Linked DNA regions of Cohaesibacter sp. ES.047. The protein of the gene in region 1 interacts with the protein of each later gene in a pairwise test. Links are inferred from orthologs where the notes say so. Each region holds a gene or a part of one and is shown on either strand. Other genes may lie near its edges.

Region 1 (3,718 bases):
TCAGATCTTGCAAATGCGCATAAATATAGTCCGCTGTCTTGGCTGACGAACCGCGCGAGGCTTCCGTTGCACTGTCTCTCACAATGATTACTCCGAACTCCGGTGCTGCATTCGCCCGAAGAGTTTTGGAACTGGTTTCCAGTGCTGACGAGCAAATCAACACCAGCTGAATTATTTAGTTGCACCAATATAATATATATATCCTTAGTTGCAACTCCATATTTTCGACGCATGTGTGAAAGACAAAATAACTGATCCGATTTTGCTTCCCGCCCTTGACCTTGATGAGGTAAGCGGTCATGTGACTGAGGTTGAAGATATAAGAATCAGGGAAAACCGCCACCAACCGGTCACAACTTTGTCGTGTTCGCAGAATAGTGGTGGGGAAGAAGAAGTACGGATCTCCTATGGACGTAGTCATCGTAGAATCACCAGCCAAAGCCAAAACCATCAATAAGTATTTAGGCAGCAATTACAAAGTTTTGGCATCATATGGGCACGTTCGGGACTTACCGTCTAAAGATGGTTCGGTCTTGCCGGACGACGACTTTGCCATGACCTGGGAAGCCGACGCGAAAAGCAAGAAACGGCTCTCCGAAATTGCAGATGCCGTCAAACAATCCGACCGTCTCATCCTCGCGACTGACCCTGATCGCGAGGGAGAAGCCATCTCTTGGCACGTACTTCAGGTGTTGAAAAACCGCCGCGGCGTGCTCAAGGACAAGCCGGTCCAGCGGGTCGTGTTCAACGCCATCACCAAGGAATCCATTCTCGAAGCGATGAAGCATCCACGCGACATCGACACGCCGCTGGTTGATGCCTATCTGGCTCGCCGTGCGCTCGATTATCTCGTCGGCTTCACCCTGTCGCCCGTACTTTGGCGCAAGCTTCCCGGTGCCCGTTCAGCAGGGCGCGTTCAATCGGTTGCCTTGCGCCTTGTATGTCAGCGCGAGGAAGAAATCGAACAATTTGTTCCGCAGGAATACTGGTCGATCGTCGCGGACCTGCAAACTGCAGGCAACGCCGATTTTCAAGCCCGACTGGTCGCCGTGGATGGCAAGAAGAAAGGCCGCCTCGACATCCCCAACGGAACCGAGGCAGCCGACATCAAGGGGCTGATCGAAGCGGCGGATCTGCGCATCCGGTCTGTAGAAGCCAAGCCGGTTCGGCGCAACCCGTTCGCCCCGTTCACCACGTCGACATTGCAGCAGGAAGCCTCTCGCAAGCTGGGCTTTGCCGCCGCCCGCACGATGCAGATCGCCCAGAAACTCTATGAAGGGGTTTCCGTTGGTGGCGAGACAACCGGTCTCATCACTTATATGCGTACAGATGGTGTGCAGATCGCCCCCGAGGCCATTGGCCCCATCCGCGCTGAAATCGAGAAAGAATTCGGCAAACAGTATCTGCCTGACAAGCCGCGCATCTATTCCACCAAGGCCAAGAACGCTCAGGAGGCCCACGAGGCCATCCGCCCGACCGATGTTGTGCGTCATCCAAAACAGATGGCCCAATATCTCGATGAGGAACAGCTCAAACTCTACACGCTGATCTGGCGCCGGACCATGGCCAGCCAGATGGAATCGGCCCAGATGGAGCGCACCACCGTCGATATCGTCGCCCGAAGCGGTTCACGCAGCGCAGACTTGCGCGCCACCGGCTCGGTCGTTCGCTTTGATGGCTTCCTTACTCTTTACACCGAGAGCAAGGACGACGAAGACGATGAAGAGAGCAATCGCCTGCCACCGATGAGCGAAGGCGAGGCTCTCGCGCAGAAGGCCGTCACGGCAACCCAGCATCACACCGAGCCGCCACCGCGCTTCACCGAGGCCACCCTCATCAAGCGCATGGAAGAGCTAGGCATCGGACGCCCGTCCACCTACACCGCGACCCTTTCGGTTTTGGGTGATCGTGGTTATGTGGTGCTCGACAAGAAACGCCTCATTCCCGAAGCCAAGGGACGGCTGGTTACCGGCTTCCTGTCCAACTTCTTCGAACGTTATGTGCAGTATGACTTTACGGCGAGCCTTGAAGAAAAGCTCGACCAAATTTCGGCTGGCGAGCTCGAATGGAAGGACGTCCTGCGCGATTTCTGGAAAGACTTCTCCTCACACGTGGATGGCACCAAGGAACTGCGCGTCAGTCAGGTGCTCGACACGCTCAATGAAGTTCTGGCCGCCTATGCCTTCCCGCCCAAGGAAGAGGGCAAGGATCCCCGCGCCTGCCCGGCTTGCGAAACGGGCCAGCTCAGCCTCAAGACAAGCCGATATGGCGCCTTCATCGGTTGTTCCAACTATCCTGAATGCGGCTATACCCGACAGTTGACCGCCGACGGCAACGGCGACAATCAGGGCAATGCAGATGCAGGACCAAAGGGTCTGGGGACCGATCCCGAAACGGGTCTTGAAGTCTCCTTGCGCACCGGTCGTTTTGGCCCCTATGTGCAGCTTGGTGACGAGAAGAAGCCGCCCCGCTCCTCCATTCCCAAGGGATGGGAGCTCGACAGCATCGATCTGGAAAAGGCCCTCAAGCTGCTTTCCCTGCCGCGCGAAGTCGGCCCGCATCCAGAAGACGGCAAAATGATTTCTGCTGGGCTTGGCCGCTACGGTCCTTTCGTGCTGCACGAGGGCACCTATGCCAACCTTCCCGGCGTCGAAGACATTTTCACCGTTGGTCTCAACCACGCTGTGAGCCTGCTCGCTGAAAAACGCGCCAATGGCGGCGGACGGCGAACAGCACAGGTTCTCAAGGATCTGGGCGAGCATCCTGACGGCGGTGCAATTGCCGTCAAGTCTGGCCGCTACGGACCTTATGTCAATCACGGCAAGATCAACGCGACGCTGCCCAAGGACTTGAAGCCCGAAGACGTCACTTTGGAAAAGGCTCTGGAGCTCATCGCTGAAAAGGCAGAAAAGAGCGGCAAAAAGAAACCCGCCGCCAAAAAGCCTGCTGCCAAGAAAACCACAGCCAAAAAGACGACGGCCAAGAAGACAACGGCGAAAAAACCTGCAGCCAAGAAGAAGCCTGCCGCCAAATCCGAATCCGAAGACACAGACGAAAGCTGATGATCCGACATTGGGGAGATCGCCTCGTCTCAAGTCTTGGATCATGACCAAGAAAAGGACCGGTCCTTGATACGCAAACGCAGACCGACCGTTGAAGACGGCCTTCCCTCCAAGGAGGAAATCCTTGCCTTTATCGCCGAAAATCCCGGCAAGGCCGGCAAGCGGGAAATCGCCCGGGCTTTCGGCATCACTGGCGGTGCGCGCATTGGTCTCAAGCGCCTTCTGAAAGAACTCACCGAGGACGGCCATCTCGAGAAGAGCCGCAAGCGCCTGACAAAGGCGGGCGAGCTGCCAGCCGTTGGTGTCTATCGCATTGTCGAGCGCGACCCTCAGGGCGATCTGATCGGCCTGCCGGTCAAGTGGGAGAGCGAGGAGCATGGCGAACCGCCGCGCCTGCTGATCCAGCCGGACAAGAAGTCAAAGGCCGTTCCGGGCATCGGCGACCGCGTTTTGGCCAAACTCATTGAACGTGACCTTGAAGCCTTTGAAATGCCGGGCATCCGCCAGGCGGTTCGGGTCATCAAGATCCTGCCCAAGCGCGAGGATTCCATTCTTGGCATCTATCGCCGCGATCCCATCAATGGTGGTGGCAGGCTCGTGCCGATCGATAAAAAGACGCAGGAACTGTCCATCGATGATTCTGGCCGCGGTGAAGC
Region 2 (3,480 bases), 2.3 Mb from region 1 along the record:
TAAAAAGAATGTCTTCATGAATACAACCGCTTGTTATGGAACAAGTATTTTTGTCATAACTGTCGAAATTATACAAACGAAGACTGTTTTCTAGCTTAAGCGCAAGTTAAGCCAAACAAGATGCATCCTAGAGCCAGATGCCGTTTTGCGCGCACTTGCAACGGTTTGTGCCATTGGTAATTTTACTTGGACATGAGAATGAAAATTGCCGCCGAAGCGGCTTTGCTCGAAAAATGCAGTTGGTTCGACGGGCAAAAGGCAAGGCAAACGGCTTCTTGCAGGGCCTTGACGCGGCCGCAATTGCACTGATCCGGCGAACTTGGTAAACAAGCGCAAGTCAACTCATGCAGGCGGTCTCATGTCTCTTCTTTCTTTCTCCGGATCCGGTATTCTCAATGACGCGGATATCGCCGCGCTGGTGAACGCGGGGGCCATCGCTTTCGACACGCCCCTTGATGGAGACCAGATCCAGCCTGCCAGCCTCGATCTGCGTCTCGGGCGCACGGCCTATCGGGTCCGCGCATCCTTTCTGCCCGGTCCGGATCGCACGGTGAAGGACAAGCTTGATCATCTTCAGCTACACCAGATCGACCTTAGTGAGGGAGCTGTGCTGGAAACCGGTTGCGTTTATATCGTGCCGCTGATGGAGAGCCTGACGCTGCCCGAAGGCATCGCCGCAGCAGCCAATCCCAAGAGCTCAACCGGACGGCTCGACATTTTCACCCGCGTCATCGCCGACCGATCTCAGCAGTTCGACAAGATCCCCAAGGGTTATTCCGGACCGCTCTATATGGAAGTCAGTCCCCGGACCTTTCCCATTCTCGCCCGTTCCGGTAGCCGCCTGACCCAGATCCGCTTCCGTCAGGGACGCGTGGTCCTTGACGATGCCGAGCATCTGGCCCTGCATCAGGCCGAGACCCTTGTGGCCTCGAGCGATCCCTTCATCGCCGATGGCATTGCCCTGTCGATTGATCTTGCCGGAGACGGTGTCGTGGGCTATCGCGCCAAGCGCCATGCTGCCGTGATCGACGTGGATCGCCGCGACGCGCAGGATCTTCTCGATTTCTGGGAGCCGATCATGGGCCGCGGACGGGGGGAGCTGGTGCTGGATCCAGACGAATTCTACATTCTCGTATCAAACGAAGCAGTGCATGTCCCGCCTCTCTATGCTGCGGAAATGGTGCCATTCGACCCGCTTGTCGGAGAGTTCCGCGTGCATTACGCGGGCTTCTTTGATCCCGGCTTTGGTCATTCTCAAGCAGGTGGTTCAGGAAGCCGTGCCGTCCTTGAGGTGCGCAGCCATGAAGTGCCCTTCATCGTGGAGCATGGTCAGATTATTGGGCGTCTGGCCTATGAGCGCATGCGCGCGCGGCCTGAGACCCTTTACGGGGCCGGGATGGGCTCGAACTATCAGGCACAAGGGCTGAAACTGTCGAAACATTTCCGGTCGGCCTGATCCCGGCGAAGGCCATTGATGATGAAGACCATTGAAAAAGAAGTCTATGCCGAACTGGAAGAGAAAAAGTCCCGGTTTCTGGCTTTTCTCGTTCCCATCAAGACATTTGATGCCCGCCTTGAAGCGTTGCGCGTCGAGCATAGAAAGGCGTCTCATCACGTCACGGCCTTTCGCTGCATCCATGACGACGACCGCATCGAGGAAGGTGCCAAGGACGACGGCGAACCGGCAGGGACTTCGGGCATGCCGATGCTCAAGGTGCTCATCGGGCGCGACCTCATCAACTGCGGTGTGATTGTGGTGCGCTATTTCGGTGGCACCAAGCTGGGGGCGGGTGGTTTGGCTCGGGCCTATTCGGGCGCTGCGTCCATGGCCATCGACCGGGCAGATCTGGTCACCTGGGAGCGCATTGAGACCCGCACCGCTACGGGGCGCTTTGAACAGACTTCGGACATAGAAAGACAGATTACCCTGTTGTCCCTTGAGGTGCTTGAGCGCAACTACCATGAAGAAGGGGTCGATATAACCTTAAAAGGCCCCCAATCTGCTCTGGAAGACTTTGACGCCTTCATGGAAGAACTCAATCTTTATTAACCATGCCAGTCGCCAATCATGGAAAACGGGCCATATTGCGCATTGTTGTGTAGTTTGCATGGCGCGGATTCACACTTGCTTATTCTCTCTGTGTGAAGTTGGTGTCTAAAGATTGAAAACACCATCAGGTTGTGAAGAGCAAGATGCTTGAGTTTAGCGTAGCTGCAAGTTTTGATTATCGATCGGACGAATACCGCGAGTTGTTTCAGGCTGCGGAGGTAACAGCCTTCCAGCATCCAGCGTGGCATTCTGCCATGCAGCGACACATTCGCAAACTGTCCAGCGTCGAAGAGCGTACGCTTATCATGCGGTGCAGCCAATCCGGACGTCTGCTCGGTCTTGTTCCCTTGACCGCGCGCCGCAAGATGCGTGCGACCATCCTTGAATATGCCAATCTGGGCCTCGTCGACTATGCCCTTCCGACCCTGCATCCCGACATTTGGAACTGGGTTCCCGATCCCGTAACGCTTGGTGTGAAATTGAGCGAGACCCTCGGGGCCTACGACATGCTGCGTATCAAGCACATGCCAGCCGACAACCCAGAGATCATGCGCCTGTTCCCCAATGCCTACATGGAGCGGGCCAGTTTTTCCGCTCATGCGGTTGAGTTGGGACCGGATTATGATGAGTGGCGACAGACCGCCATTTCCAAAGCCGAGCGCAAGTCCCGCGACAAGAAACGGCGCGCGATGCTACGCAACGGGGAATGGCAGATGCGTGTGCTGACCGATCCGATTGAGATCCGCACGGCATTCGAATATCTGCGTGTCTATCACAAGGACCGCTATGCGGACCGTCCCGGCTTCGACATGCTGCAGGATCCGGCATCCTTCGACTTTTATGTCGATCTTGCTATCAATGAAGCCGAGAGCGGGTTTGCCCGCACCTACCAGTTCACCTACGATGATCGCGTCGCCGCCGTCCAGTTCGGCATCGCTGATCGGGGACGCTATGTCTATCTGATGATGGGGCTCGACTATCAGCGCATGAGCAAATATTCCCCAGGTCTGCTGATGACCGAGGATATTGCCCGTGACTGTATCGACCGCGGCATGACCTTGTTTGACCTTGCTGTGGGGGACGAACCCTACAAGGCGAAATTCGGCACCAAGTCAACACCGATCTATACGCTCTGGCATGCCCATTCCATGCTGGGCAGTGTCGGCATGGGCGTTGCTGATATGGTCCGGGGATCGCAATTCTCAGGTCGCATCCGCCGTTGGGTCAGCTGACCTGAAACCGCTTTCCCTCAATCTGCATCAGGAAACAGGGTGACCGGATCACCGGGTTTCCAAACCGGCCATTTGCGAAAGATCTGCGCAAACAAGTCCGACCCCTCATGTCCTTCAAGCCATTGCTTCAGCCGCTCGGGCGCAGCCTCGTCGAACCATGCCCTGTCGGTGTTGGCAAACTGGCGCACGAAGGGAAAG

What was found. Proteins that work in one complex are often made in the same cells at the same time.
Region 2: the proteins of topA (region 1) and CPH65_RS10605 interact in binary tests that used the Escherichia coli proteins (3 or more experiments, as listed by UniProt). The link is inferred for Cohaesibacter sp. ES.047 from one-to-one orthologs.

What each region holds. Positions count from the first base shown.
Region 1 is NZ_LT907844.1:4,593,278-4,596,995, forward strand. Bases 94-3,262 are described here. They hold topA (type I DNA topoisomerase), read left to right. Parts: upstream 94-407; coding sequence 408-3,062; downstream 3,063-3,262. Other genes in these bases: rnr (ribonuclease R), read left to right, coding at 3,129-3,262. Also shown: CPH65_RS21030 (hypothetical protein), read right to left, coding at 1-82; more of rnr, read left to right, coding at 3,263-3,718. UniProt on the Escherichia coli protein: Releases the supercoiling and torsional tension of DNA, which is introduced during the DNA replication and transcription, by transiently cleaving and rejoining one strand of the DNA duplex.
Region 2 is NZ_LT907844.1:2,321,170-2,324,649, forward strand. The notes cover bases 332-3,262. They hold CPH65_RS10605 (YigZ family protein), read left to right. Parts: upstream 332-1,474; coding sequence 1,475-2,050; downstream 2,051-3,262. Other genes in these bases: CPH65_RS10600 (2'-deoxycytidine 5'-triphosphate deaminase), read left to right, coding at 359-1,456; CPH65_RS10610 (GNAT family N-acetyltransferase), read left to right, coding at 2,305-3,262. Outside these bases: CPH65_RS10595 (hypothetical protein), read right to left, coding at 1-18; more of CPH65_RS10610, read left to right, coding at 3,263-3,282; CPH65_RS10615 (glutathione S-transferase), read right to left, coding at 3,300-3,480.